2 regions of the Bradyrhizobium sp. 25ACV genome follow, and region 2 is predicted to be linked to the other one. Evidence: riboswitches for the same ligand, from Rfam matches in the RefSeq annotation. Region 2 holds a riboswitch; the other holds the start of a gene.

Region 1 (15,361 bases), on a different contig from region 2:
GCGATCGGAAACGCGCCGGGCACCACCGCGGCCGATATCCCCTGGCTGAAGCTGGAAGTTACGGCCCGCCGCGGCAGCGGCGTGCTGACGCCCGTTACCACCGTGCAGCGCGTGAGCACCCAGGGTGGCAAGCTGGACGGTGCCTGCGAGAAAGCCGGCGAATTCAGGAGCGTGCCCTACTCGGCCGTCTACGTCTTCCTGAAGAAAGGTTGACCGCTCAGCGGTCGGGGTCGTCCTTCTCCGCCTGTGCGAGCTCGGCAACGGCGAGGTCGCCGGTGTCGGCGAGTCTCGCCTTGGCGGTGGTGTGGACGTGGTCGGCGAGCGTCGGCATGCGCGCGATCAAGGCGTGAAAATCCTGGGCATCGAGCACCAAAAGGCGCGTCTTGCGCGTCGCCATCACCGTGCCGCTGCGTTTTGTTTTGTGCAGCAGCGCGATCTCGCCGAAGAAGGTGCCGTCCGTGAGGTGCACATGCTGGCTCGGCAGCGCGATCTCGACCTCGCCCGCGGTGATGAAATACATCGACGAGGCCACATCGCCCCGCCGCACCAGGATCTCGCCCTGCTCGATGGTGCGCGCCCGCAACAGCCGCATGATGTCGGCGATCTCCGCGGCCGACAGATGCGAGAACAGCGGCACCCGCGCCAGCATGCCCCAGGTGACGACGAAATCGCGCCGCTTCACCTCTTCGGCAAAGGCGGTGGAGATGATCGCGACCGGCAGCGCGATCATGGCGAAGCCGCTGATGATGGCGAAGGTGGAGACCAGCTTGCCGAGCGGCGTCACCGGCACGACGTCGCCATAGCCGACGGTGCCGAGCGTCACGATCGCCCACCACATCGCATCCGGAATGGTGCCGAGCTTGCTGGGCTGCACGTCGCGCTCGATGGCGTAGAGCAGCGAGGCGAACGTCAAGACCGCGCCGATCAGGATGACGACGCAGCCGATCAGCGCCCGCCGCTCGGCATGGACAGCCGCGAGCAGCGAGCGCATCGCCGGCGAGTACCGTATCAGCTTGAAGAACGGCAGCACGCCGAGCGCCGCCAGTGTCGCGTGCCGGCCGGCGGCGAGCACGATTGCCGCGGGCAGGAACGCCATGAGGTCGATGATGCCGAGCGCCGAGAAGGCGTAGCCGAGCCGGTCGGACAGCGAGGAGCCCTTGCGCTGGGTGTGGCCCGCCACGGTCCAGAGACGTGCGGCATATTCCAGCGCGAACACGATCACGGACAGGATGGTGATGGCCGAGAACACCGTGCCGAACTGCGCGTCCAGCTCCGGCACCGAGGCGAGGATCATCGCGGCCACATTGAGCACGATGACGCCGATGATGATCTGGATGAAGCGCGACCCGGCTGAATAAGCCAGCGGATCGTGCTCCAGCAGTTCGTAGAGGCGATCCCTCAAGTTCGGATCGGCTGAGCCACGTCCTCGCGGAACGGGGCGCACGGCCTCACGCGCCCGCCATCGCTTTTTCGATCGCGCTCAGCGCCTCGGTCGCCTTGGCGCCATCAGGGCCGCCGGCCTGCGCCATGTCCGGCCGGCCACCGCCGCCCTTGCCGCCGAGCGCCTCGGAGGCGACACGCACGAGGTTGACCGCGTTGAAGCGCGAGGTGAGGTCCGCGGTGACGCCGACCACGATGCCGGCCTTGCCGTCCTCGGTGACGCCGACGATGGCGACGACGCCGGAGCCGATCTGCTTCTTGCCGTCGTCGGCGAGGCTCTTGAGATCCTTCATCTCGATGCCCTCGACCGCGCGCGCCATCAGCTTGACGTTGCCGACCTCGCGCACGCCGCTGGCTGCGCCATTGCTGGCCGCAGCGCCGCCGCCCATCGCCAGCTTCTTGCGGGCCTCGGAGAGCTCGCGCTCGAGCTTCTTGCGCTCCTCCATCAGCGCGGTGATGCGCGCCGGGACGTCGTCGAGCGACGTGCGCAGCTCGTTCGCCGCGGTCTTGGCCAGCGCCATGGTCTCGTTGGCGTGCCTGCGCGCATAATTGCCGGTCAGCGCCTCGATACGGCGCACGCCCGAAGCAACCGCGCTCTCGCCGGTGAGCGTGATCAGGCCGATGTCGCCGGTGCGCCGCACATGGGTGCCGCCGCAAAGCTCGACCGACCAGCCGAGCGCGTTGGCGCCGCGCTCGCGCGCGGTCCTGCCCATGGAGACGACGCGGACCTCGTCGCCGTATTTCTCGCCGAACAGCGCACGCGCTCCGGCTTCGCGGGCTTCATCCACGCCCATCACGCGGGTGGTGACCTCGTCATTCTCCAGCACCACGTCGTTGGCGATGTCCTCGACGCGGGCCAGCTCCTCCGCCGTGATCGGCTTCGGATGCACGAAGTCGAAGCGCAGGCGATCCGGCGCGACCATCGAGCCGCGCTGAGCGATGTGGTCGCCGAGCACCTGGCGCAGCGCCTCGTGGATGAGATGCGTCGCCGAATGATGAGCCCGGATCGAGGAGCGCCTGGAATGATCGACCTCGAGCTGCAGCGCAGTGCCGAGCTTCAGCTCGCCGCTCTCCACCGTGCCGACATGCACGAAGAAATCGCCGAGCTTCTTCTGCGTGTCGGTGACGCGGAACTTGATGCCGCCCTCGCCCGTGAGCACGCCGATGTCGCCGACCTGGCCGCCCGACTCCGCGTAGAACGGCGTCTGGTTCAGCACGATCGCACCGGTCTCGCCGGCCTTCAGGCTGGCGACCTCCGCACCGTCCTTCACCAGCGCGGACACCACGCCTTCAGCGCTCTCAGTCTCGTAGCCCAGGAATTCGGTGGCCCCGAGCTTTTCGCGCAGCGGGAACCAGATCGCCTCGGACGCAGCTTCCCCGGACCCCTTCCAGGACTCGCGCGCCTTGGCCTTCTGCCGCTCCATCGCATCGGAGAAGGAAGCCTGGTCGACGCTGATGCCGCGCGACTTCAGGGCGTCTTGCGTCAGGTCGAGCGGGAAGCCGTAGGTGTCATACAGCGTGAAGGCGACGTCGCCGTCGAACATGTCGCCCTTTTTCAAGGACGCGCTCTTCTCGTCGAGGATGGCAAGGCCGCGGGTCAGCGTCTTGCGGAAGCGGGTCTCTTCCAGCCGTAGCGTTTCCTCGATCAGATTTTCCGCACGCATCAGGTCGGGATAGGCTTGGCCCATCTCGCGGACCAGCGCCCAGACCAGCCGATGCATCAGCGGCTCTTTCGCGCCGAGCAGCTGCGCATGGCGCATCGCGCGGCGCATGATCCGGCGCAGCACATAGCCGCGGCCCTCGTTCGAGGGCAGCACGCCGTCCGCGACCAGGAAGGCCGAGGAACGCAGATGGTCGGCGATGACGCGGAACGAGGCGACGGTCTGCTCGTTCGGCCCGCTGCCGAGCGCGGACGAGGCCGCATCGATCAAATGGCGGAACAGATCGGTCTCGAACACGCTGTCGACGCCCTGCATGATGCAGGCCATGCGCTCAAGGCCCATGCCGGTGTCGATCGAGGGACGCGGCAGATCCACGCGCTCCTCCTTCGTCACCTGCTCATACTGCATGAACACGAGATTCCAGAATTCGAGGAAGCGATCGCCATCCTCTTCCGGCGAGCCCGGAGGGCCGCCCCAGATGTGATCGCCGCGGTCGATGAAGATCTCCGAGCACGGGCCGCACGGACCGGTGTCGCCCATCGCCCAGAAATTGTCCGAGGTCGGGATGCGGATGATGCGGTCGTCGGAGAAGCCGGCGATCTTCTTCCAGAGCCCGTGCGCCTCGTCGTCGGTGTGGTAGACCGTGACGAGCAGCTTGTCCTTGTTGAGCCCGAAATCCTTGGTGATCAGCGTCCAGGCGAGCTCGATCGCGCGCTCCTTGAAATAGTCGCCGAAGGAGAAGTTGCCGAGCATCTCGAAGAAGGTGAGATGGCGCGCGGTGTAGCCGACATTGTCGAGGTCGTTGTGCTTGCCGCCGGCGCGCACGCATTTCTGCGACGTGGTGGCGCGCTGATACGGCCGCTTCTCGACGCCGGTGAAGACGTTCTTGAACTGCACCATGCCGGCATTGGTGAACATCAACGTCGGATCGTTGCGCGGCACCAATGGCGAGGACGACACGATCTCGTGGCCGTTCTCGGCAAAGAAGTTCAGAAAGGTCGACCTGATCTCGTTGACGCCGCTCATGTTCATCCAATCGGGTGTGCTTGGACCCGCTTTCTCGCCATCCAAACCGAAACGTTAAGGCTGATATCTGCGGGCCACAGCGCTTTTAGACAAGGCCAGCTTCGCTGTCCAGAAACTGTGCAAGGAGATCAGAGGGTTGCCGCAGCCGCTCAATCCCCTTTGCAATCCCGTTGATAGGGCAAGCGGACGCGTTGACAGGCTTGGCCGCCCTGTGGTCTGTACCCATCTGTATCGTACGGCCACGTCGGGAGAGACCGGCTTTAGGCAGCCGGCGCCGAAGGAGCAACCGCCCCGGAAACTCTCAGGCAAAAGGACCGCGTGGCTTTGACAGCATCTGGAAAGAGGCGCCGACGGGTTTAGACCCGGATGGCACCCGCCGACGGGATAATACTCTCAGGCACAGCGACAGATGGGGCTTCGACCGGTGTCCTCAGGGAATCGTCCCAGGGGAACCGCCGAGGGCCCCTGTGATGCTAGCGCACGACGACCAAGATTCCCTGAAACGTACGCCCCTTCATGGGCTTCATGTCTCCCTGGGCGGCAAGATGGTGCCGTTCGCGGGCTATGACATGCCCGTGCAATACCCCGCGGGCGTGCTGAAGGAGCACCTCCATACCCGGACCTCCGCCGGCCTGTTCGACGTCTCCCATATGGGCCAGATCGCGCTCAGGCCGAAATCCGGCAGGGTCGAGGACGCCGCCCGCGCGCTGGAACGGCTGGTGCCGCAGGACATCGTGGCGATCGCGCCGGGACGGCAGCGCTACGCCCAGTTCACCAACGCCGATGGCGGAATTCTGGACGACCTGATGGTCGCTAATTTCGGCGATCACCTCTTCCTGGTCGTCAACGCCGCCTGCAAGGACGCCGACGAGGCGCATCTGCGCGCGAATCTCTCTGAAGACTGCGTCATCGATTCCCTCGCAGATCGCGCGCTGATTGCGCTGCAGGGGCCGAAGGCAGAGGCCGTGCTGGCGAAATTGTGTGCAGAGGCGCCCGCCATGAAGTTCATGGATTCCGGCCCCCGCAAGGTGGCCGGCCTCGGCTGTTTCGTCTCACGCTCCGGCTACACCGGCGAGGATGGTTTTGAAATTTCGGTTCCCGCAGCCGATGCCGAACGTCTCGCCAAAACGCTGCTCGAAAACACCGATGTGCTGCCGATCGGCCTGGGCGCCCGCGACAGCCTGCGGCTGGAAGCCGGGCTCTGCCTGTACGGCCACGACATCGACACCATGACGACGCCGGTCGAGGCCGCGCTGGAATGGTCGGTGCAGAAATCCCGCCGCAGTGGCGGCGCGCGCGCCGGCGGCTTTCCCGGTGCCGAAAAAATCCTCGCCCATTTCGACAACGGCGCGGCCCGCCGCCGGGTCGGCCTGCTGGCCCAGGGACGCGCACCGGTGCGCGAAGGCGCGCTGCTGTTTGCTGACAGCGCCGGCGGCGAGCCGATCGGACAAGTCACGTCGGGCGGTTTCGGCCCAAGCCTGAATGCGCCGGTCGCGATGGGCTACGTGCCCACGAGCCAAAGCGCGCTCGGCACACAACTCTTCGCCGAGGTGCGGGGCCAGCGCTTAGCCGTGCAGGTCGCCGCGATGCCCTTCGTCAAGAACACCTACAAACGCTGAGGATTCGAGAATGACCACGACGCTGTACACCTCCGACCATGAATGGCTCGCCATCGAGGGCGACGTCGCCACCGTCGGCATTACCGACTACGCCCAGCAGCAGCTCGGCGACGTCGTGTTCGTCGAATTGCCCAAGGTCGGCCGCACCCTGAAGAAGGCGGAAGCCGCCGCCGTGGTTGAGTCCGTCAAGGCGGCCTCGGACGTGTACGCGCCCGTGACCGGCGAAGTGCTCGAGACCAACGCCGAGCTCGCGGCCGAGCCGGCGCTGGTGAACTCGGATGCGCAAGGCAAGGCGTGGTTCTTCAAGATCAAGATGGCCGACAAGGGCGAACTCGGCGGCCTCATGGATGAAGCCGCCTACAAGGCACATACGGCTTAAGGACGATGGAGCAAGCGATGACCGCGCACCGCAAAACCAACGGCGACGCCGCCGCCAGTTTCGTTCGCCGCCATATCGGCCCCTCAGTGCGTGACGTCACCGCCATGCTCGAAACCGTCAGCGCTAGAAGCGTCGACGCCCTGATGGCGGAGACGCTGCCGGCCTCGATCCGGCAGGCCGCCCCGCTCGATCTCGGCAAGCCGCTCAGCGAGACCGAGGCGATCGCGCATATGGGCGAGCTCGCAGCCCAGAACCAGGTCTTCACCTCGCTGATCGGCCAAGGCTATTCCGGCACGATTTTGCCCGCGGTGATCCAGCGCAACATCCTTGAGAGTCCGGCCTGGTACACGGCCTACACGCCCTACCAGCCCGAGATCAGCCAAGGGCGGCTGGAGGCGCTGCTCAACTTCCAGACTATGATCTGCGACCTCACCGGGCTCGACGTCGCCAACGCCTCGCTGCTCGACGAGGCCACCGCCGCGGCCGAAGCGATGGCGCTCGCGGAACGGCATTCGCAGGTGAAGGCGCAGGCCTTCTTCGTCGACAAGGACGTGCATCCGCAGACGCTCGCTGTGATGCGCACCCGCGCCGAGCCGCTGGGCTGGACCCTGATCGTCGGCGATCCCCTCACCGATCTCGCTGGGAGTGACGTGCTCGGCGCGCTGCTGCAATATCCGGGCTCTTCCGGCGCGGTGCGCGACCTCCGGCCCGCGATCGCAACATTGAAGGCCAAGGGCGCGCTCGCGATCGTTGCCGCCGATCTCCTGGCCCTGACGCTGCTCGCCTCGCCCGGCGAGCTCGGCGCCGACATCGCGATCGGCTCCGCGCAGCGTTTTGGCGTGCCGATGGGTTATGGCGGACCGCACGCGGCCTATATGGCGGTGCGCGATGCATTGAAGCGTTCGCTGCCCGGCCGCATCGTCGGCCTCTCCGTGGATTCGCGCGGCGCGCCCGCCTACCGGCTCGCGCTGCAGACCCGCGAGCAGCACATCCGCCGCGAGAAGGCGACCTCGAACATCTGCACCGCGCAGGTGCTGCTGGCCGTGATCGCCTCGATGTACGCGGTCTATCATGGCCCCGAAGGCCTGACGCAGATCGCCCGCAATGTGCATCGCCGCGCCGCCGTGCTCGCCAGCGGCCTGCGCAAGCTCGGCTTCGCGCCTGATAGCGAAAATTTCTTCGACACGATCAGCGTCGATGCCGGCGCCAAGCGCGCCGAAATCGTCGCACGCGCTGCGGCCGAGAAGATCAATCTCGGCGTCGGCGCCACCAGCTTGCGCATCGCGCTCGACGAGGCCACCACGGCTGCGACGATCGAAGCGGTCTGGCGCGCCTTCGGCGGCAAGCTCGCCTATGCCGAGTTAGAGGCGACCACACGCGAGGCGCTGCCGGAGGCGCTGAAGCGCGCGACCTCCTTCCTCACCCATCCCGTCTTCCACGCGCATCGCTCGGAGACCGAGATGCTGCGTTACATGCGCAAGCTCAGCGACCGCGACCTCGCGCTCGACCGTGCGATGATCCCGCTGGGATCCTGCACCATGAAGCTGAACGCGACCACCGAGATGATGCCGCTGACCTGGCCGGAGTTCGGCTCGCTGCATCCGTTCGTCCCGCGGGAGCAGGCCAAGGGCTATCAAGCGCTGTTCGCGCGCCTGGAAAAATGGCTGTGCGACATCACCGGCTATGATGCGATCTCGCTGCAGCCGAACTCGGGCGCGCAGGGCGAATATGCCGGCTTGCTCGCGATCCGTGGCTACCATGCCGCGCGTGGCGAGACGCATCGCAAGATCTGCCTGATCCCCTCCTCCGCCCACGGCACCAATCCGGCCTCGGCCGCGATGGTCGGCATGGACGTGGTGGTGGTCGCCTGCGAGAAGAACGGCGACGTCGACGTCAATGATCTCCGCGCCAAGGCCGAGAAGCATTCCAATGACCTCGCCGCGGTCATGATCACCTATCCCTCGACGCACGGCGTGTTCGAGGAGCACATCCGCGAGATCTGCGACATCGTGCACGGCCATGGCGGCCAGGTGTATCTCGACGGCGCCAACCTCAACGCGCAGGTCGGCCTTAGCAGGCCCGGCGATTACGGCGCCGATGTCAGCCATCTCAATCTGCACAAGACCTTCTGCATCCCGCATGGCGGCGGCGGCCCCGGCATGGGCCCGATCGGCGTGAAGGCGCATCTGGCGCCGTTCCTTCCCGGTCACCCCGCGACCCAAGGCGACGCACCGGTCGGCCCGGTCTCGGCCGCGCCGTTCGGTTCGGCCTCGATCCTCACCATCTCCTACATCTACATCCTGATGATGGGCGGTGAAGGCCTGAAGCGCGCCACCGAGATCGCGATCCTCAACGCCAATTACATCGCCGCGCGCCTCGATCCGCATTTCCCGGTGCTCTACAAGAACGCCAAGGGCCGCGTCGCCCATGAATGCATCGTCGATCCCCGTCCGCTGAAGAATACGAGCGGCGTCACGGTCGACGACATCGCCAAGCGCCTGATCGATTACGGCTTCCACGCGCCGACCATGAGCTTCCCGGTGCCGGGCACGCTGATGATCGAGCCGACCGAATCGGAATCCAAGGCGGAGCTGGATCGTTTTTGTGATGCCATGATCGCGATCCGAAAAGAAATCGCCGAGGTCGAGGCCGGCCGTTTCAAGATCGAGGCCTCACCGCTGCGCCACGCTCCGCACACCGTGCACGACATCGCGGACGATGATTGGAAGCGCGCCTACACCCGCGCTGAGGGCTGCTTCCCCGCCGGCACTTCGCGGGCCGACAAATATTGGTGCCCCGTGGGCCGCGTCGACAACGTCTATGGCGATCGCAACCTGGTGTGCTCCTGCCCGCCGGTGAGCGATTACGCGGAAGCTGCGGAGTAGGCCACGACGGAGGTCTCGTAGGGTGGGCAAAGCGACTTGTCCGCCGTAGCTCGAAAAGCGAAGGCGGAAGCGTGCCCACCGCCTCTGCATGACGTGAAAGATCGTGGGCACGGCGCTTACGCGCCTTTGCCCACCCTACGGCTCCTGACCTAAGGCGCGATCAACGAGCGACTCTCCTCCCGCCACCGCCACAGTCGATCGTTGGTCAGCAACGTACCGCCCCACCAGCGCCGAATCGGGTTATGACGGCGAAAATCCTCCCGACCTTCCAGAACCGCTTTGCCAAACTCCGTCAGCGACAGCCGGCTCCGGCGAAAGGCGGCGTTTCGACCTCGCGCATCGTGCCGGGGAAGCGTCTCGAGTTTCGGATCGAGACCTGCGACCGCCGGCATCGGGCCGGACGCAAGCCCTTCGAGCAACGGCCCAAGCTCCCACTGGTCAAACACGCGCGTTTCGAGCAGCCCGCCCGGCTGAAACAGCTCCTTTGTCCGGCTGCAGCCCGCCGCAATCAGATCGAGAAGCCGTGATTCCGTCGCGCCCAGTCCAGTCGTCGTTGACGGCAGTTCAGCCAGCAATTGCTCCATCGCCGGATTCAGGAAGGGCAGCGTGGGAAACTCACGCCCCAGCAGCCCAAAACAGAGCTCCGGCGTGGGGGCCCGATAAGCTTCCCAGGCCATGCGAGCGGCCTCGAAGTCGGGCTCCGTTACGTCGAACACCCGCACGGCACGATCGCGCAGCCTCACAGCGTCTGCTTCGAGCAGATCGAAATCGACGAGCCGCAATTTAAGTCGCTCGGCCATGTAGGATTGTGAGCGCAGGTAATCGAGAATCCAGACCAGCTGCAATTGATCGTTCGGACGGGGATCAAACCACAGTTCGATGAGATCGAAGCCGTAGGCCTTGCAGAACCAATCTAGCGGGAGCTGCTTGTGCGCGAGGCCGGCCTCGGGAGATCGGGCAACAAGATCGGACCACCGCACTTCCGGATCGCTGCGGTGCGAGACACCCGTGAGGTAGGTCTCAAGGTGGTGCGACGTAGGCAGGGGCCCAGATACGAATCGAAAGATCAACGGGACGACCATGTCAGCGCGATCGGCATAGGTGAGGCCAGCGCCGGACGAACTGGTCAGAATCATCCGTTTCATCGTCGGCGCGCCCCACCCTCACGCAAAACGAAACGGGCACTGACGACGTCGGCAACTCAACGTCTTCAGCGCCCGCTCCTCGCGAAAACTCTTCGCGTTAGATTTTACTCCTCCGTCGGCTCCTCGCCGTCGGCGTCGCTCTCCGGCGTGCCGGCCAAAATCTGCTCGGAGATCAGGCCGGAGTTCTGGCGGATCGAGGTCTCGATCTTGGCGGTGATGTCGGGGTTGGCCTTCAGGAACGCTTTCGAGTTCTCGCGGCCCTGGCCGAGGCGCTGGCTGTCATAGGAGAACCAGGCGCCTGACTTCTCGACGATGCCGGCCTTGACGCCGAGATCGAGGATCTCACCCATCTTCGAGACGCCCTCGCCGTACATGATGTCAAACTCGACCTGCTTGAAGGGCGGCGCCAGCTTGTTCTTCACCACCTTCACGCGCGTGGTGTTGCCGACCACTTCGTCGCGCTCCTTGATCGCGCCGATGCGGCGGATGTCGAGGCGGACGGAGGCGTAGAACTTCAGCGCGTTGCCGCCGGTCGTGGTTTCCGGCGAGCCGTACATCACACCGATCTTCATGCGGATCTGGTTGATGAAGATCACCATGGTGTTGGACTTGTTGATGGAGGCCGTCAGCTTGCGCAACGCCTGGCTCATCAGACGCGCCTGCAGACCCGGCAGCGCATCACCCATCTCGCCCTCGAGCTCGGCCTTCGGCACCAGCGCGGCGACCGAATCGATCACCATGACGTCGACCGCACCCGAGCGCACCAGCGTGTCGCAGATTTCCAGCGCCTGCTCGCCGGTGTCGGGCTGCGAGATCAGGAGCTCGTCGATGTTGACGCCGAGCTTGCGGGCATAGACCGGGTCGAGCGCGTGCTCAGCGTCGATGAAGGCGCAGATGCCGCCCTTCTTCTGCGCTTCCGCCACCGTGTGCAGCGCCAGCGTGGTCTTGCCCGACGATTCCGGCCCGTAGATCTCGACGATGCGTCCCTTGGGCAAGCCGCCGATGCCGAGCGCGATATCGAGCCCGAGCGAGCCTGACGACACCGCCTCGATGTCCATGGACCGGTCGTTCTTGCCGAGCTTCATCACCGAGCCCTTGCCGAACTGGCGCTCGATCTGAGAGAGCGCGGCGGCCAGAGCTTTACTCTTGTCCATGGAAGATCCTTCGACGATACGCAGGGCAGTGGCGGACATTGGGTCGTGCTCCTTATGGCGAGGATTCGCGTGAGGGACAAACGATTGGCGAGGCGGCTCGGCGATAAAAGCAACGTACCCTATTTGTTCTAGGTTCGCAATATGTTCTTTTGCGGATTTGGGGGTTTGTCCGTGAGCATCTCCACGTCCCCCTCCCTATTCGCGTTGTGCACACAACTGGACAGACGCGGCTCCCGTTAATTGTCCTTAATGGGCCATCACCGCACGAAGCGAGGCCACTATCGGTGATGAGAACGCCGATTGCGCTCCCGCCTTCCTCGCACGGAAAGGAGCGCGCCATGTCCAGGCGGCGACGTTTCAAGCAGCAGCTGACGCTTCAAGACCGACTCTCCGCATGGGTGAAGCAGGTCGAGGAACAGGCCTCCAGGCTTCCGCCCGGGCCCGAGCGGGACGCCCTGCTCACGAAGGCCCGCCAGGCCGACGTCGCCAATCACCTGCACGACTGGGTCATATCCCCCGGACTGCAGCCGCCGAAATAGCAGGGCTGCCGCAACGTGATTCCCCGGCCGAGGCTGACGCGCATCAAAGACGCATGGCCCGGCCGCCGTCAGAATTCCGTAATCCTGCGGCAACGAACCTTTTCGCGGTCTCGGGCCTTCTCCAGGATGGGACCGCAACTCTGGGGACCTCAGTCATGACGGACAACACCAACCGCGATACGATCAGGCGCAATCCCCTGCTGAAGGCGGCACAGGAGGAGCTGATAAAGTTCGAGCGCGCGGAAAACGAGTTCCGCAAGAAGGACCGCCAAGAGCGCGCCGCCGAGCTCCACCTTCCCCTGAACGAAATCAAGATCCACTAGATCCGGCCGGGGGCTTCCGAAGCTGACAAACGCGCGCCGACGATACGGTGGCGGCCCTTCTTAAGACCTTGGGTGGCGGCGGGAGGCGGTCGCCTTATCACCGCAATCTGTCGGGAGGCCCAGGTCGGGCCGATTTGACCGGCCCACAGAGCGCCATGACGGCATCTAAACACCAAACTTAATCCATTGAAAAGACAACTGAATTTCCATGCGGCCTACTGTGCATGGGGTTGTTTTCCAGTTTTTGAGAATGCGGCAACCCCGTACCCATCATCCAGGGGAAGGCTGCGCCTGCGCCTGTCCTAAAGCAGCGCCAGCAGCACGAGGCCGATCACCAGCACCACGAAGCCAGCCGCTGTCGCGGCGGCGAATGACCGCTCTACGTTATCCATGATGCCACCCCGTGGTCGGCGTGCCACGTTTCCCCCATGGCTGCGCCGAACGCTGTGGAATCTTGCCGACGGGTGTGTCCGCAGTTGTGCGAACGGATGTCGAAATTGGGACGGGTGCGGGGCCAGTCTGCGGCCTCAGTGGTCGGGCTCGGAAATCTGCCGCCTGTCAGGCTGCCGTAAGCGGAGCCGGCTAGGATGATGAGGCTATGGTGTTGCAGCCCAGCACCTCAGCCTCCAATAACTTTTTGCCCCGTCTGGCTCTCCCCAGGCGGGGCTTTTTCATGCCTTCCGGGCGGTTCGCGGGTCCCGCTCCTCCTGGGTCAGGAGCAGCGAGAAGGTGCGGATCGCGGGCGCAGCCAGCAGCACGATCGGCAGCATCGCTGCCCAGGCGATCAGCCACGACACCATCCAGTGCCCGACGAAGCTCATCGCGCTGCCTGCGGGCAAGCTGGCGATTCCCGCCGCGATCAGCGAGGTCAGTCCGGACTGGATGATGCCGAAGACGAAATGACTGTAGCGGCGGGGAATGCCGAGCATGACGGGCCCTTGCTGTTTTTGCCGTCGCCAGACCAAGCAAGGCATATGCCGCCGCTTGCACGGAAACCGGTAACCCTCCGCGGGGCCCCTGCGGCCCGTCCGATTCGGCGCACCGGCGCAGCCGGGTGCAGCCCAGGAACTTTGTTCATGGTCGGAGAACCACGGGTATGCGACAGCCTCACTGTCTCACGGACCGGCGTCTTTCGAGAGCCGGTTTCGCCTGTTTCGGGGGCAGGCGCGCTTTCGAGATATCCCCGAACTGTCCGGGGCTTACCGACAAAATTTGCTTGTCTCCGGAATATTGGGACGCCCAACATGTTTGCAGTCATGGAGAGTGAATCGTGGGAGGTCGCCATGAATCACAGGGGCGTCGAGTTCACCGTCGCCAAGACGGCGATTCCCGGAATCTGGCAGTGGCAGTTCCGCATTGGCGAGCAGGTCAAGACCGGCAAGACCGAGACGAAAATCGACCTGTTGGCGATTCGGCGCGTGCAGCTGCGTATCGACCGGGAGCTGAAGCGATCGGCCAGGCGGCCCGAACCGGCCGGATGAAAGTCGGCATCGGATGGCGCCTTCTGCGCCGCTGCACCACGGCTGGCGGTGGCGGCGGAAACATCATCCGTAGCCGCCCGGAATTGATCTGACGGTGGTTTGGGATTGGACTGCGCGCGCCCATGGCCTTGGGGGCGAGGCCATCACGCGCGCGATCGGTGCCAGCTATGCCGTTGTATTTCTTTCGAATCCGGAATGGAAGTTACTCCGGCTGCGCCGATCAGGCGACGGAATTTGCCGATCGCAATTCGGCTTGGAAAGAGATGACCAATGTCTGCGCCGACATGACGGCCGGCATTGCCCGCAAGCTCCAGGAAAATTCCGAATGGCACATGGAGCTGCTGGACGAGACCAAGGAGCCCGTGTTCCGGATCCGCATCGTTGCCGAAACCCTCGACTAGCAAGCAGCTTCAATCCGCGCTGGGCAGGCGCCGCATGGTGAATTCGATGTCGCCGCCGGGCAGCTCGCGCCAGCTCTCGACAACGCTCATATAGCCGGCCTTGGGGTAGCGGGCGAAGAAGGCCTGCGCCCTTTCCCGCGCCGCCGCGCGCGGCAGCGTGAAGGTCTCGCGCAGATAGCCGTCGCCGACCGTTTGGCCCGGCTTGCCGGCGATCTTGCGCCGGCGCGCCATCCGCTCGGCGAGATCCCGCGGACGGTCGGCCATGTCCTCCTCCTCTACGCGCTACGCTCCAGCCAAATGTAGGGCGTGGGCCGGACGAAGAGGAGTCCCCTCCCGAAGGCGTTGTGCCGCCTCCGGATGGAGCTGCTGTCAGTTGGCGGCCGCGCCGCTCGTCAGTTGGCGGCCGTGCCGCTCTTGGACTTCTTCGGCGCGCTGGTTGCAGCCGAGGCCTTCGGCGCCGCCGGCTGCTTCGGCGGATCGGCGCGCATGCCGCCCCAGGGATCGTTGGAGGTCTTGGAATCCGGGATCTTCTTCAGCGTTTCCTTGTAGGCCTTGTCACGCTCGGCTTCCGCGGCCTTTTCCTCGGGGGTCTTGCTCGGGGCGTCCTGCAGCAAATTCAGATTGGGCATTTGCGCATAGGCAGGTCCCGCCAGCACGGCCAGCACCGCGGCCAAACGGAAAAGCTTCATCGTCTACTCCTTGATCATCCATGGAGGCACGGTTCGCCCGTGCCTGGTCATCCTTGTCGCGGCCGGTCGCGACCGCTGAGGCCGTCCGGGGCCCGCTAGAGCCGATCCGATCTGCACGATTTCGGCGCATGCAGCCAGTCGTCCCAGATCGGACCGCATTTGGTGCACCCGCTCAGCGCGAGGCCGAGCGCGGCCATACAAAAGACGAGGACACACCGACTCAACATCATCCACCCATACCCCGAGCAAGCCATCATATCGGGCCAAGTCAGGCATTTTCAAGCCGACGGGACCGGCGCCAGACCGGGTGACTTTGCCGCGCAGATGCGCGCACAATGGGCCGAAACACCCGGCAATACAGGAGAGCGCGCCAGCAATGCAAATCCAGCCAGAAGCCGAATTCGGCCTGCCCGACGCCAGACGCATCCTCGGCGAGGTTTTTGCACCCTGGGTCCAGGATCTCAACCTCGCCGTCGAGCGCCTCGAGCACACACAGCCGGCGGATGTGCCGGACTGGCAGCCGGGCGCGCTGCTGCGCATGCCGTTCTCGGAGCGGCTGTGCCGGAACGGCGGCGTGGTCTGCGGCCAGGCTCTGATGGCGCTCGCCGACACCGCGATG
Region 2 (15,361 bases):
CTTGGAGCGCGGCTCCCTCGGACGAGCTGATCAAAGCGCAGATCGTTGCAACTTCAGCCACGCTGAATTTCGAGAAGGGTCGGCCAGCCGGCTGGATCAGCGACAAAACGATATCGGACGCGTTGAAATTGATGTCCGCAACCGAGAGTACCGACCCGAACAAGCCGGTTACAGACTTCTACACCAACGATCTACTCAAGAAGTAGCTCACGCCAGGTCGGTGGCGACGATCGATATACAGCTACTCAAACTTCTGTTGCGGTCCCGCCGTCTCTTCGAGCCGACCGGCATGGCGTGACTGTCGTGGGCGAGGCGAAGCGCTGTGGGTCGTCGTGGATTTCGTCCTTGGATGTGTCCACCCAGGTCCGCCTTCACCTACGCAGGTGCATAGTCGGGTGCCGGAGAAGAGCGAATGTTTTGCTCGCTCAGGCCGTGCGAGCGTCAGTGTCCTCAAGGCAGCCGCGAATGATCGTGCGGCATGCGACGTCAACAGCGAACTCCTGAACGTATGGGCTCTCAGCTCTGCCAGCGCGGGAAGAATGGTTACATGTTCGGATCTCTTCGCATCTCCACCAAGCTCTTGATCGTCGTCTTGTTGTCAATTCCCGGGATGGTCGGCACCGCCGGCATCGGCCTATCGACCCTGAAGAATACCTTGCTCGCGGATAGAAAGGCGAAGGTGAAGGAGCTGGTCCTGCTCGCTCGCTCCGCGATCGAAGCCGACTACCAAGCCGGGCGCAAAACCGGCCTGTCAGAACTGGAGGCGCGTGAACGATCGAGAGCGCTGCTTCGCATGCTGCGTTACGACAAGGACAACGCCTTCTACGCCGCGACCAAAGAAGGCATCCTCGAAGTGCATCCCAAGCAGGCCGTCGAGGGCAAAGATATGACGCAAACGAAAGACGCAAATGGCGTCTACTTCTTTCGTGATGCGGTCGCAGCCGCTGCCCGCGGCGGCGGTTTCGTGACTTTCAGCTTCCCGCGCCCCGGCGGTAGCGAGCCGGTGCAGACCCTGACTTACGCCACTGAAGTGCCAATATACGGGTGGGTTCTGACCAGCGCCCTTTATATCGACGATATCGATCAAATTTTCTGGACAGAAGCGCGCCGCCTGGGAGGGATCGTCTTCTTCATCCTCTTGCTCGTGGCCGGAGTATCTCTCCTGATCAGCCGCAACGTGGCCAACCCTATCGCGGCGATGACGACGGCGATGCTCAAGCTCTCGAGCGGGGGAACCGAGGTGACAATTCCCGCTCAGGACAGAAAAGACGAAATTGGCGCAATGGCCAGATCCGTCCAGGTTTTCAAGGAGAGCATGACCGAGACCATTCGTTTGCGCCACGCTCAGGATGAGTTGAGACAGCAGAGCGAAGCTGAGAAGAGGCTGTTCATCACCAAAACGGCCGATGAATTCGAAAGCGAGGTCAGGAGATCGCTGGATACGCTCGCCAAGGCCGCGCGCGAAATGCATATCACGTCGCAGCGCATGTCGACGTCATCGGAGGAGGCGACCGAACAGGCGACGACTGTCGCGGCAGCCGCAGAGCAAACCTCCGCCAATGTGCAGACAGTCGCTGCCGCAACGGAGCAGCTTTCCGCATCCGTTCATGAGATCGGTCGCCAGGTGGATCAATCGACCACGATTGCTTCAAAGGCCATGGATGAAGCCAAACGCACGAACGAGGTCGTGCATGGGTTGTCGTCTGCGGCGCAGAAGATCGGGGATGTCGTGAAATTGATCACCAATATTGCCGGTCAGACTGATCTTCTGGCTCTCAACGCAACTATTGAGGCCGCTCGTGCTGGAGACGCTGGTAGCGGCTTCGCGGTGGTGGCCAACGAGGTAAAGTCGCTCGCAGGCCAAACAGCCAAGGCGACTGAGGCAATCTCCGCGCAGATAGAAGCCATGCAGGTCGCGACCACGGAGGCCGTCGAGGCCATCGAGGGTATCGGTAGCACGATCGTCTCGATCAACGAGATCACGGTGGCTATCGCCGCGGCCATTCAGCAGCAGGGCCTTGCGACTGGCCAGATCGCGCGCAACATACAGGAAGCGGCACGCGGCACCAACCAGGTCTCGGATAACATCGTTCGCGTCAATCGAATGGCAGGCGAAACCGGCGCAGCGGCGCAACTCGTGTCCCGTTCGGCCGAGGACCTCAGTAAGCAGTCTGCAGGCCTGCTTGTCGACGTTGAACGCCTCGTTGCCAACATTCGAGGCGCATAGGCTCGCTGAAGGCAGCGAGCGGAGTATCTCCGCGGTGCTTCGGGTGTACTATCGATCGGGCCGATAGTTGGGCTCCAGGAAACCGATTTCCGCGCTGTTCCGGAATTGAATAACATCCAGCCCATAGGCGGTATTGCGGCGATGGCGGGCAAGTCGCTCATGGCATGCGTCGGATTTGAACGATGGTCGATCCAGGACATACGATGGAAACAAGGATACGCAGGGTCCACTACGTTGCTTGCGATATAGTGAGCATCGAGCTCGAATCCGCAACGTCAAATGAACTCCCGCCTGCTTCTGCCGGATCGCATGTTGATGTCCATGTCTCCGACAAGATCGTTCGGCAGTATTCTGTTTGCAATGACCCCTCCCAGTCAGGCTATTACAGACTTGCAATACTCAACGACCCGGGCTCGAGAGGGGGATCCAGGGCGATCCACGAGACCTTTCGCGAGGGAATGATCGTTAAGATAGGACGGCCGCGCAACAATTTCGGGCTTGTTGAGGATGGCGGGCGCGCGATCCTCCTCGCCGGGGGAATCGGAATCACTCCGCTGCTCTCGATGGCCTATCGGCTTCAGACGATCGGCAACGATTTCGACTTCCACCTGTGCGTTCGGACCCGGGATCGTGCACCCTTCGTCGATGAAATCGCCGCCTCGCCGTTCGCAGGCCGATTTCGGCTCCACGTTGACGACGGGCCGGTGGAGCAGCGATTTCAGCCGGACATGGATCTCAACGGAGTATGCTCCAGCACGAGCATCTACATATGTGGACCGAGAGGCTTCATAGACTTTGCGGTCTCTGCCGCGAGAAGGGCTGGCTGCCTTGAGGAGAGGATTCACACCGAAAGCTTCTCCGCTGGCGACGTGAAGGGCGGGGCGTCGTTCACGGTTGTGGCTTCACGAAGCGGCCAACGACTTGTTGTGCCCGGCGACAAATCGATCGCATCGGTCCTCGAGGAGAATGGAATTAGCGTCGAGCTTTCCTGCGAACAGGGAATCTGTGGAACGTGCCTTACGAGAGTCCTCGCGGGACGACCTGAGCACAGGGATTCCTTTCAGACCGACGCCGAGAAACAAATGAACGACAGGATCGCAATTTGTTGTTCTCGGTCTTTGTCCGAGGAACTGATTCTCGACGTCTAGCCGAGTCCGGATCGCGCGTTCGAGTCAATCCGCCTGCGCCATCGTACCCTTCGATGACCGGCCGATATGGCAGCCGCACATGGCGCATTTGGCGCTGATAGTGAGGTGTCAGTTCAACTGTAACAGACGCCCGCATGGCCCGCCCTTGCCACAGTAAGCTGGCTCTCACGCTGCGCGATGCAAAAAAAAAGCCGCCGATCTGATGCGGCGGCCAAGTCAGGGAGGGGCAGACGCCCGGTCTGCCAGCGGAAACGATCGACCTTGCTTGCTGAGTAGCTTGAGAAACTCGTCGCCCTTTGTCTGGCGATCAGGTGTCAAACGCTATGCCTTACGACTGCTCGGCTTTGAGCTGAGCCTCCACGATCCGCCGTGCCCTGACCGCCGGGCCGTCGGTCTGTAGAAGAACGGGCTTGAGCGACATCAAGTCCTGGGTGTTCACCATGCGCTGCTGAGCCTCGATGACCGGCTTGTCTTCGTCGTCGAAGAGAGCCACGCCGGCCTTTAGCAATTCTTGGCTGAGGTCATCTTCATCCTGGCGGAAATCGCGCGACATAGCCCAGAAGTAATGTGTCGACGTTTCTGTTTCCGGAGTGAGCAGGTGAGACGTTGGAATTGAAAGGCCTTCTTCTACCGGCCTGTTGACGCCCGTCATGCCGACGTCAAGCAGAAGGAGCGAGGGAGCGTTCCAACGCATGAAGTTGCGATGGTCGCCACGCTGGTCCCCTGGAAACCCCAGCATCTGAAAATACTTGTTCGGCAGTTGATTAGGACGCGAGAATTTCGCCCAGACTTCATTGGGTTGCGGTTCCTTTTCGGCCTCGAATTTGGGCGGCCCCTCCGCATTCTTGAACATCGGATGAAGGTACTGCCCATGGCTCAAATCGAGCAGGTTGTCAGAAACCAGCTGATAATTTGCCTGGACGTGGAGGTAGCTACTGACCGTGCGAAACTTCGGGTTTGTCAGAACACTGAAGTCCGCGATCAAGGACTCGTCGGCCTTGCTTGCGTCTCCAAGCCAAACCCACGCGACGTCATGTTTCTCCACGACCTTGTAGCTCTTGACTTTGGCTGCCCTCGGGATCGCGCCATCGCCATGTGGATTGAGGGTACATGCGCCGCTCGGATCGAAGCACAGTCCGTGGTAGGCGCACTCGACGATGTCGCCTTTGAGCTTCCCGAGGTGAAGCGGGACAAAGCGATGCGGGCACCGATCAGTAAGCGCGGCGACATCTCCGGCTTCCTTGCGGTAGAAGACAATGCTCTCGTTGGCGATGGTTCGTGACAGCAAGCTGCGTGTGATTTCACGCGACCATGCCGCGGCGTACCAGGTGTTCTGGATGAATGACATTGGCTCCTCTTTGCTCCGTTCTGTCGGACGGCTGTCGGAGGAAACTCTCACCATTAGAGCGGTTTTAAAAATCAGCATTTTCAATGCAAACTATCGGGATCTCCGATAGTTCGCCGATTGAGCGGCCCTTCACGATGCCAAGGAGGGGAGATCGAGATCCGCCAATGGGCTCTGCATCCTCGCTAACGCTGAGGCGCGTGGATCCCCGGCATCTTAGCGGCTGTCGTCGACTTCATAGACGTGTCGCTCGAACCGTTCCACCAGCGTGTGCATCACCCGGCGTGCTTGAACAAACGCCTCTGAGCCGGCTCGAGCTGCCATATCGGCCTCGTATGCTGCGCGAGAGGGAAATCTGCACTCCCATCTGACGTCGGGTCCATTTCCCTCACGCAAGACAAGGATTTCGCCGGGCTCCAGGCCGAGTTCGCGCCGGATGCCGCTTGCCTGGCGGCGCTGTTGGAGCACTACCGGCGCCTGATCCTGCTTGGCGAAGTAGTTTGTTGCTTCGACGATCGTCAATTTTTCCTCCTCTGACCCGCGGGTCTTCAGCACCCGCGCAATCCGCGATGCCGCTACGACACTTGACCGGCCCATATTATGATCATAAAGTGTGATCACGATAGATGATCTTGGTTTCGACCCATAGCAAACTGAGCGCGAAACCCAAACGAAATAAGGCAGGCCCATTTGCCCACGATCAAATCCGTCGAAACGTTGATTGTCCAATTGCCGACGCGGCGCGAGCACAAATGGGCAGGTCTGACCGAGGTGATCGGCCGATACGTCATCGTCAAGATGACCGACAGCGACGGTCGCGTTGGTTGGGGCGAAGCGCCAGCTCTCAAGGACTGGGGTGGCGAGTTCGGTCGGTATTTCGGCGAATCCGCTTTGATCACGCGTGTCGTGATCGACACGTATCTGGCTCCCGCGATTGTCGGCGTCGAGCTCGGTAATATCGCCGAACTGCATGCACGAATGGACGCGGTCATCAGGGGCTACCCCTATTCCAAGGCTGCCGTCGAGTTCGCCGCCTATGACCTTGCCGGTCGTTGGCTCGATGTTCCCGTCAGTACCCTGCTCGGCGGCAAAGCGCGCGATCGTGTGCCCGTTACCCATTCGATCGGCTTGATCTCGATCGAAGAGGCTCGCGTTGAGGTCGCAAAGCTGGTCCAGGAGGGGGTGCGAACCATCAAGGTGAAGATCGGGGTCGATCCGGATCGCGACGTTGCGATGGTCGATGCCGTTCGCGAAGTCGCCGGCAATGCCGTCGAAATCTGCGTGGACGCCAACGAAGGCTACAAGACGCCTGGCGAGGCCGTTCAAGTCGTTCGTCGGATGGAGAAGAATCGACTGAAATATGTCGAGCAGCCCGTCATGGGCATCGAGCGCATTGCCGAGGTTGGTCGCCGCATCGACGCACCCGTCATGGCCGACGAGTCGGCCTGGAATGCGCATGATTCGATCCAGATCGTTCGGTCCGGCGGCATCCAAATCGTGTCCATCTACACGACAAAGGCTGGTGGTCTCTACAAAGCCATGGAGGTCGGGGCGGTGTGCCGGGCGGCCGGCATCATCTGTAACGTCAACGGGTCGATCGAGACCGGGATCGGGAATCTCGCCAACGTCCAACTCGCCGCAGCCTCACCCTCCGTGACCCTGTCCTGCGTCATTCCGATTTCGACGCCGGCGGAGTTCCAGCACGGTCAGGTTGCCGGCATCTACTACAAGGACGATCTGCTCGTAGAACCCATGAAGGTCGCAGATGGCGCAATCGTCGTGCCATCCGGACCGGGAATGGGTATCGAGGTCGACCAGACGAAGATCGAAAAGTACCGCGTGCGAGATTAAGCGCGCAGCAAAGAAGTTGGAAAAACAGGAGCGGTCATGCGGGCGGAAATCGTCGCGAAACAAGTCAAGTCAATGTCTCAGCATGGGCTGGATGCCATCATCTGCTCTTCGCCTGAAAATTTTTCGTATACTGCGGGGTTCGTGGTCCCCTCGCAACCACTCATCCGTCACCGCCATGCAATGACCATCGTCACTGCCGACGGCCGCTCGGCATTGTTCGGCGTCGATATGGAGGCATCGACGATCAAGCGTCGCCAGCCGGACGTGCCGACGCGCATCTGGGCGGAATTCTCAGACGATCCCATGCTTGTGCTCGCCGATCAACTCGCGGGGCTCGGACTTGCTCAGGCTCGCATTGGACTCGAAATGGACTACCTGCCGGCGGGGGATTTTGCCCGGCTGCTCGCGGCCATGCCGGCCGCAAAGTTCGAGCGTGCCGAGCCGATCCTGGCGCGACTTCGCCAAATCAAGACCTCGGAGGAGATTGCGCTTTTGCGCAAACTTTCCCGTATTGCCGACCAGGCCATTACCGATACTCTCTCTGTGGTCGACGAGGGCAATTCCGAAATGGACATCGCCGGCCACCTGACCCGCAATGTCTATGCTCTCGGCGCCGATCACTTCAAGCTGATGATCGTGGCGACCGGCGAGCGCAGCGTCTTGCCCAACGTCGGCCCGTCGGAGCGCGTCTTGAAGCGGGGGGACGTCTGCCGCGTGGAGATATTCTCCGTCATCGACGGGTATCAGGCTGGCGTCTGCCGAACCGCGATCGTCGGCGAGGCACCGCCCATGGCCGAGAAGATCTGGGCGCATCTGGTCGAATGCAAATACGAAATCATGGAGAAAGTGAAGCCGGGCGCGAGCTGTCGCAATATCTACGATGCGTTCATTGCGAAGCTCGCCAAGCTCGATCTGCCGCCGATCTCGTTCGTGGGCCACGGTATTGGCCTGCACCTGCACGAAGATCCCTACCTTGGACTGACGCCGGTGCTGGGCAAGCCGGGCACCGACGCGCCGCTCGAGGCGAACATGGTGCTTGGTTTCGAGCCGCTTTGCTATGACACCGGCCATGGCTTCGGCATGCAGAACAAGGATATGCTGCTGGTGACCGCCAATGGGTCGGAACTGCTTTCCGACTATGCCGACACCGACCGGTTGATTCCCGTGGGTACGGCCAGGAAAAGCGGGGCCGTGCGCAGGGCCGCCGTCGCTTGACGGAGGCTCCAAGCGAAGAGGAGCTGTTCGCTTGGTTAAAGGTCGCACGAAACTGCCCGGCGTTATGGTGCGGCAGTCAGGTGGGGCGGTCGTGATGGCAGAGAATTGGGTGAAGAGGCATGCGCACGCTAATCAAGGACTTGAACTTCGCCTTCACGGTCGACAAGAACGACACGGTCGTGCGCAACGCCAGTCTCGTGGTCGAGAACGACCGCATCTCGGATATCGGTCCGGCCGATGACGTGGCCGCGCGGCAAAAAAGCGTCACTTTTGACAAGGTGATCGATGGCAGGATGCTCGGTGTCTGCCCGGGCTTCGTCGACAGCCACGTTCATCTTTCGGAGACGCTGTCGCGCGCAGTCTTCCCGGACAATCTCAACACCCGGGCCTGGGTGTTCCACTGGGCTAAGCCCTTTTACGCTCACATCACCGAAGAAGACGAATATTGGGGTGCGCTGCTGGGCATCACCGAGATGCTGCGTTGTGGCACCACGTGTTTTCTCGACATGGGATCGCAATACGATCCCGGCATCGTCGTTCGCGCGATGGAAAAGGTCAGCATTCGCGGCATCACCGGGCGGCACGCGGCCGACAATCCACCGCCCGAGCTCCCCCGCGGATGGACCCAGGAAATGGTGGATCATCATTTCTTCCCGAACGCCGAGGCCGCACTCAAGGTGCTCGAGGATTGTGTCGTTCGCTACAACGGCGCCCTCGACGGCCGTGCGCGTTGCTGGGTCAATATCGAAGGCAAGGAGCCGTGTAGCCTCGAACTCCACGTTGGAGCGGTGAAACTGGCTGAGAGGTTGGGCGTCGGCACGACCTATCATCTCGCAACCTCGATCGAGGAGGCGAGGGTTTGCGAGAAAAAATATGGCTGCTGGCCCATCACGCGTATCGATCGGGCCGGAGGCATAGGAAAGAACCTGGTCATCGCTCACGGCGCGGCCGTTTCCGACGAAGAGGTCCGTCTGCTCGCCGAGCGTGGCGCCAGCGTCGCCTTCTGCCCGTGCTCGTCATTCAAGTTGGGGAAGGGTGCAACCGCGATCGGCAAATATCCGGAGATGGTGAAGGCCGGCGTTAAAGTCGGCCTCGGCACCGATGGCGTGTCGGCGGCCGGCAACATGAACCTGATGCGGCAAATGCTGCTCGTCGCCGGCATGTTCAAGGACGCCCGCTTGCAACCGGACATATTCACTGCACGACAAGCACTACGCGCCGCGACCATCGAAGGTGCGAAGGCGTTGATGTGGGACGACGAGATCGGTTCGCTGGAAATCGGCAAGAAGGCCGATTTCGTCCTCTTCGACCTGGACCACGTCGAATGGACGCCGTTCTACGATCCACTGCAAGCTTTGGTATTCTCTGCATCGACCGCTTCGATCGTGCAGACTTGGGTCGATGGGAAGCCGTCATATGTCGACGGCAAGGTGCAGGGGGTTGACGAGCCGCAGATTCGGCGCAAAGCCCGGCAACTGGCTGCTGCGGCGGTCGAGCGCGCTGGTCTGCATGACGAAGCGGTCGAGACGACCACGACTCTTTACGACGTCGGCAATTAACGAGCCGGCTCTAGCTGCGGAGGCGCAGGAGAGAAGAACCTATCGCGTTCAATAGGCTGCATGGGAGAGATCGGTCGCCGTCGTGACGGTGTTGGCCGGCGCCGAAGGAGCAACCCCCAGGAAACTCTCAGGCAAAAGGGACCATGCAGCTGAACGATCTGGAGAGTGGCACTTCGAGTGTCCACCGAAGGGGACCACCGTACCGGCCGAGCCGTGGCGGTTAATCTCTCAGGTACAGCGACAGATTGGGGACAAACCGCGGGCCTCGGCCCGCTCCCAACTTCGATCGCGGAGAGTGAAATGCCACATGTTGTCGTCATCGGCGCCGGTATCACCGGCGTCACCACCGCCTATGCCCTTCTCAACCGCGGCCATACCGTTACGGTGATCGAGCGTCAGCGCTACGCGGGCATGGAGACATCGTTCGCCAATGGCGGCCAACTTTCCGCAAGCAATGCGGAGGTCTGGAATAGCTGGTCGACCGTCTTCAAGGGAGTGAGTTGGATGTTGAGGCGCGATGCACCGCTCCTCATGAATCCAGCGCCGACCTGGCACAAATATTCCTGGCTTGGCGAATTCATCTTCAACATCAAGAACTATCGCGACAACACAATTGAGACCACACGGCTTGCCATCGCCGCACGCAAGCATCTCTTCGCCATTGCCGAGCGCGAGGGCATCGACTTCGACCACGAGCGGCGCGGCATCCTTCACTTCTATCGGGATAAGCAGAGTTTCCAACACGCGCTGAAGGTCAATACCATTCTCGTGGAGGGGGGCCTGGACCGTCGTCCAGTGACGGCCGCAGAGGTGAAGTCGATCGAGCCGACGCTGCATGGCGACTTCTTCGGAGGTTTCTATACCCCGTCGGATTCCACCGGAGACATCCACAAGTTCGTTTGCGGTCTCGCCAAGGCATGCGAGAGACGTGGCGTGCGTTTCGTCTTTGACGCCACTGTGAGGCAGATCGCTCGGGACGAAGTTTTCCGCATCCAGTATGGGTGTGACGAGCCTTCAGGCGGCGCTCGTGTCAATGAGATCGATGCCGACAGTGTCGTCATATGCGCCGGTCCCGCAAGCCGCGACCTCGCGGCGATGCTCGGCGACCGGCTCAACGTTTACCCTGTCAAGGGCTATTCGATCACCGTGCACCTTGACGACGAGCAGAGCCAGAAAGCTGCGCCTTGGGTCAGCCTGCTCGATGATGGCGCCAAGATCGTTACCAGTCGATTGGGCGCTGCGCGCTTTCGCGTCGCCGGAACGGCAGAGTTCAACGGCATGAACCGCGACATTCGCCAAGACCGCATCAAGCCGCTGGTTGACTGGACGCGAACGCTGTTTCCTTCGGTCGATACCAACCGCGTCGTGTCCTGGGCCGGGTTGCGTCCGATGATGCCGAACATGATGCCGCGGGTCGGCAGGGGAAGGATACCGGGCGTTTTCTACAACACTGGCCACGGCCACCTGGGGTGGACGCTCTCGGCCGCAACCGCAGAGATGGTTGCCGATTGCCTTGCCACCGAGTTCGAACTTGGCATCACGGATCGCCTCCGACTGGCAACGTAGGCCATCCGATCATGGATTGCTCGCATGCGGCGGGCGAGCAATTCTTCGGCTTGACAATCACAGTTGTGATCATAAACTGTGATCAAAGCTGGCTCTCGGGTGGCGCGATTTGCGCTTCGATCTGCGGAGAAAAGAATGAAGGTTGCGGTACTCGGAGGAGGAGCAGGGGGCGCGGCTTCGGTCGCAGAATTGGTTCTCGCAGGCCACTCCGTTCATTTCTGGGCGCGTTCGGCCGAAACGCTTGAACCGCACATCAAGCTCGGCGGCGTTGCATTCGACGGCAAGCTCGGCGAAGGAGTTGCAAAGCCTACCCTGATTTCGACGGATCTCAAGTCGGCCATCTCCGGAGTCGACGTGGCGGTCGTGGTCCTGCCGACTTTCTCGCACTCGGCCATAGCCAACGCACTCGCAGCAGTCGGTTGGCCGTCGAACAAACCGGTCGTGCTTAACCCCGGCCACACCGGCGGGGCGCTGGAATTCGCCGAGGCCTATTCCCGCACCGGGCGGTCAGTGCCGCCGGTGGTTGAGTTCTCGACCCTTACGTACGTCGCGCGCAAATATCGTCCTGACGGCGTCACCATTAGCGGTCGGGCGAAGCAACTGAAGGCTGCCGCTCTCAGGGGAGGAGCGGAGGCGCTGGAGATTGCTGCAAAATTGTATCCAGGCGTCACGCCCGTTCGTGACGTTATCGCCTCCGACCTCTCCAACGTGAACATGGTCCTGCATCCCCCCGGCGCGGTGCTGGGAGCCGCCTGGGTCGAGGCGACCGGCGGCAACTTCACTTTCTATGTCGATGCCATGACGCCCGGGGTCGCCCGGGTCATGCGGCAATTGGACGACGAGCGCTTGGCGGTCGCCCGGGCATTCGGGCATGAATTGCCGAATTTGATTGAAGAGATGAAGTTGCTCGGCACGGTGGAGGCTGACGTGGTTGACGTTACCGATTACCGCGCGGCAATCGCGGGCGGTGAGGCCAATCGTCGTATCAAGGGGCCGGACTCGCTCGAATATCGCTACTACAAGGAGGATTTCGGCCACGGCCTGCTACCCTTCCTGGAGTTTGCGCAGATCGCCAACGTCAACGTGCCCGTCGCGACATCGCTCTATCGCCTGGCGCAGGCTGCGGTCGGAACGGACTATCGGATCGGTGGGCGGACTGCAGAAGCAATGGGCATCACCGGCATGTCCAGGGATCAGCTCATTGAGAAGGTAAGGGCCCCATGAGTTGGCAGAATACGGTCATCGCAATCGTAGCCGGCGACGCGCGTGAACAGGAGATCGCTCGCTGTGCCGTGCGGGCTGGAGCCGCCGTTCGAGCCTACGGTTTCCCCTGGCCTGACGGGGGCATCGAAGGTGTCTATCATGCTGCCGATGCAGCCGACGCATTGAAGGGCGCCGACATAGCGCTGTTTCCGATTCCGGGCATCAGCGCGGAGGGCGCACTCTTTGCGCCAAAGTGTCCGCAAAAGATCATTCCGACGCGCGAGAAGTTGGCCGGCATGAGGCGGCCCGGCAACATCATACTCGGTTGGGCAGACGACAATCTAAAGGCCCATTGCAAGGCGCTTGGCATCGCGCTGCACGAGTACGAATGGGACGTCGACCTCATGCTGTTGCGCGGGCCGGCGATCGTCGAGGGGGTATTGAAGGTGATCATCGAGAACACGCAGATCACCATCCACAAGTCCAACATTTGCCTGGTTGGCCAAGGCACCATCGGCTCGCTTCTGACGCGGACGCTGGTTGGGCTCGGGGCTCATGTTCACGTCGCTGCGCGCAACCCGGTTCAGCGCGCAGCCGCCCACGCGACAGGCGCCGAGGCGCTGACGCTCGAACAATTGCCTGCAAGTCTGCCTCGCATGGACATCGTTATCGGCAGCGCTCCAAAGCGATTGCTCGAGCGCGACCAATTGGTTCTGCTGCCCAAACACGCGCTGCTGGTCGACGTCGCCGCGCCTCCCGGAACGATCGACCGGGATGCCGCAGCGGAACTTGGGCTGAAGGCCATCTGGGCGCGCGGCATGGGCGCCCGTGCACCGATCACCGTCGGCCGCAGCCAGTGGACCGGCATCAGCCGGCGTATCGAGGGAATACTGGAGCAAAGACAATGAAGGCGGATCTGGTCATAAAGAACGCGCGAGTGGTTCGCCACGACGGAGAATTCCACGGCGGTGTTGCGGTGAAGGACGGCAAGATCGTCCTGACCGGTGCTGACGAAGTTTTTCCGGAGGCCAAGCGCACCATCGACGCCGAGGGGCGGGTGTTGATGCCGGGCTTGATCGACCCGCACTGCCATCTGGGCGTGAAGTTTCCCTTCGCTGAGGACATGCGCACCGAGACAGCCGCCGCGGCCTCCGGCGGCGTGACGACGGCGCTGCTCTATATCCGCAATCTCAAGGAGTCCTATCTGCCGTTCTACGCGGAGCGCAAAGCGATCGGCGAGGAGAACTCGGTCATCGACTTCGGCTTTCATTTCGGGATCCAGCGCGAGGAACATATCGCCGAGATTCCGGAAGTCATCGCCAAGACCGGCGTCAAATCCTTCAAATGCTATTTCGGCTACGAGCCGGACAATCCGATCGGCATCGTGCCGGCGACCGACGGCTGGGTCTACGCCGCGATGCGCATCTTGTCGAAGGTTCCCGGCGGTGTGATCAACGTTCACTGCGAGAACACCCAGATCGCATCCTGGATCAAAAAGGAGATCGCGGCCACCGGCCGTCAGGATCTCGGCGCATACACGGAATCCCGCCCGGCCTTCTGCGAAGTGGAAACCATCCGTCGCATGCTCTTCCTTGCCGAGAAGACCGGCTGCTCGCTTCATCTGGTCCACACCTCCGTCGGCATGGGTCCGGTACTCGCCGCCGAGGCCCAGGCGCGTGGCGTCCGCGTGACGGTCGAGACCTGTCCTCATTACCTCACCCGCACGTGCTACGACGAAGATCTCGACATGCGGGCGAAGATATCGCCGCCGTTGCGCGACCGGAACGAGCTCGAGGGGCTTTGGCAGGGCGTCATGAACGGCTCGGTCTACAGCCTCGGCACGGACCACGTGCCGTTCCTGCCCAAGAAGCTGGAGGATCTTTGGACCGAATTCCCAGGTGTGGTGAGCTTTCCCTGGGAGCTGTCGCTGATGCTTCATTTCGGCGTTCATCAGCGCGGTTTGCCGCTGTCCCGGCTTGTCGAGCTCAACTCTTTCAACCCTGCGCGACGCTTCGGGCTCTGGCCGCGCAAGGGCCATATCGACGTTGGCTTCGACGCGGACCTTGTGCTGGTCGATCTCGACGAGCAGCGCACGGTCAAGCACACCGGCAAGGGCACCTGCATCTATGAGGGATGGACGCTCAAGGGTTGGCCGGTGATGACCGTTGCGCGCGGTGACGTTATCTATGAAAACGGTTCCGTCGCTGACAACCACTACGGTCGCGGTCGATGCGTGACCCTGCCGTCATGAGTGGCATGGACTTCCACCAACTGGAGTTGGCAGGCCGAGAATCGCTCATGCCGGCCCAAATGTCGGTGAGTGAAGCTGTCGCCGGTATCGTAGCGCGCAAGACCACGGTCCGTCAGGAGAGATTGTCCGGAATCCACAACCCATGGGGACATGCGATCGGCTTGACGGACCCCTGGATCTTTCTGGACCTCTGCGAGAGCCAACGTGTCGTCGATGCCGCGCGCGGCATCCTGGGGCAGGACATCATCTTGTGGGACAGCGAGCTGTTCACGGAAGTGCGCAGCTATGCCGACTTCCTGCACAAGGGGCGGGAAGGTCGCTATTGGCCGGTTGAGCCTTTCGCGGGGGCGATCGTGTTGTTGCCCATTGGCCGAGTTGATCCGGGACTGCTGGCGATCGGTCTGAACGACATCGAAAAGAACGTGCTCGAGATGTTCAATCCGTCTGAGCCAATCTACGTCATTCGGCTGATGCCGGCCACAAGTCACTTCGACCGAGACCCGAGGCATTCTGCGCACCGCGCATGCATGGAGGAGCAGGTTTTGATCAACTATACCAACCGTCCGCTGTGGCTACTCAGCGGTGTCGATCGGGCGAGCAATGATCTGGTTACGGGCTTCGCGACCGCCGCGCCCACTTGGGCATCCGGCGCTCGGCGGGCCGAGAAGGAAGGAGAGAGCTAATGCCATTTGTCGTCGTCGAAATGTGGGAAGGTCGCACCGTCGATCAGAAGCGCAGGCTTGTAAAAGCCATCACCAAGGCAATGGTCGAAGAGGCTGCCTGCAAGCCCGACCATCTGCATGTGGTGATCCATGAGACAGCGAAGGATAGCTGGGGCCGTGCCGGCGTGCTGGGTATCGATATGGAGGAAAACAAGAAATGAGCTTAGAGTCCCTCGACTATCGCAAGTCGGCGCTCCTGGTCATCGACCTTCAGAATGCCTTCATTCATGAAAAGGGCACGCTCGGCATTTCCGGTGTCGACACCAAGCGCCTT

Evidence for each region. Region 2 has a riboswitch for glycine ahead of RAD04_RS06970 (D-amino acid dehydrogenase). Riboswitches for the same ligand answer to the same signal wherever they lie in the genome.
Region 1: linked by a shared signal. The riboswitch ahead of gcvT (glycine cleavage system aminomethyltransferase GcvT) and the one ahead of RAD04_RS06970 (D-amino acid dehydrogenase) in region 2 are both predicted to bind glycine.

What each region holds. Positions count from the first base shown of each region.
Region 1 is NZ_JAVAYO010000015.1:117,648-133,008, forward strand. Features, by position in the region: gene RAD04_RS29455 (DUF3455 domain-containing protein) at 1-213, shown strand, start outside; gene RAD04_RS29460 (cyclic nucleotide-gated ion channel) at 218-1,444, opposite strand; gene alaS (alanine--tRNA ligase) at 1,449-4,127, opposite strand; glycine riboswitch at 4,363-4,453, shown strand; gene gcvT (glycine cleavage system aminomethyltransferase GcvT) at 4,598-5,746, shown strand; gene gcvH (glycine cleavage system protein GcvH) at 5,757-6,125, shown strand; gene gcvP (aminomethyl-transferring glycine dehydrogenase) at 6,143-9,010, shown strand; gene RAD04_RS29485 (hypothetical protein) at 9,160-10,146, opposite strand; gene recA (recombinase RecA) at 10,260-11,348, opposite strand; gene RAD04_RS29495 (hypothetical protein) at 11,648-11,848, shown strand; gene RAD04_RS29500 (hypothetical protein) at 12,004-12,171, shown strand; gene RAD04_RS29505 (DUF2798 domain-containing protein) at 12,843-13,100, opposite strand; gene RAD04_RS29510 (hypothetical protein) at 13,455-13,652, shown strand; gene RAD04_RS29515 (DUF6894 family protein) at 13,820-14,053, shown strand; gene RAD04_RS29520 (hypothetical protein) at 14,063-14,317, opposite strand; gene RAD04_RS29525 (hypothetical protein) at 14,446-14,742, opposite strand; gene RAD04_RS29530 (PaaI family thioesterase) at 15,119-15,361, shown strand, end outside.
Region 2 is NZ_JAVAYO010000002.1:697,536-712,896, forward strand. Features, by position in the region: gene RAD04_RS06930 (ABC transporter substrate-binding protein) at 1-206, shown strand, start outside; gene RAD04_RS06935 (methyl-accepting chemotaxis protein) at 548-2,227, shown strand; gene RAD04_RS06940 (PDR/VanB family oxidoreductase) at 2,410-3,375, shown strand; gene RAD04_RS06945 (aromatic ring-hydroxylating dioxygenase subunit alpha) at 3,704-4,723, opposite strand; gene RAD04_RS06950 (hypothetical protein) at 4,937-5,341, opposite strand; gene RAD04_RS06955 (mandelate racemase/muconate lactonizing enzyme family protein) at 5,411-6,571, shown strand; gene RAD04_RS06960 (M24 family metallopeptidase) at 6,608-7,786, shown strand; gene RAD04_RS06965 (amidohydrolase family protein) at 7,927-9,345, shown strand; glycine riboswitch at 9,397-9,499, shown strand; gene RAD04_RS06970 (D-amino acid dehydrogenase) at 9,646-10,911, shown strand; gene RAD04_RS06975 (NAD/NADP octopine/nopaline dehydrogenase family protein) at 11,047-12,135, shown strand; gene RAD04_RS06980 (dipicolinate synthase subunit DpsA) at 12,132-13,022, shown strand; gene RAD04_RS06985 (dihydroorotase) at 13,019-14,365, shown strand; gene RAD04_RS06990 (resolvase) at 14,344-15,048, shown strand; gene RAD04_RS06995 (2-hydroxymuconate tautomerase) at 15,048-15,248, shown strand; gene RAD04_RS07000 (isochorismatase family protein) at 15,245-15,361, shown strand, end outside.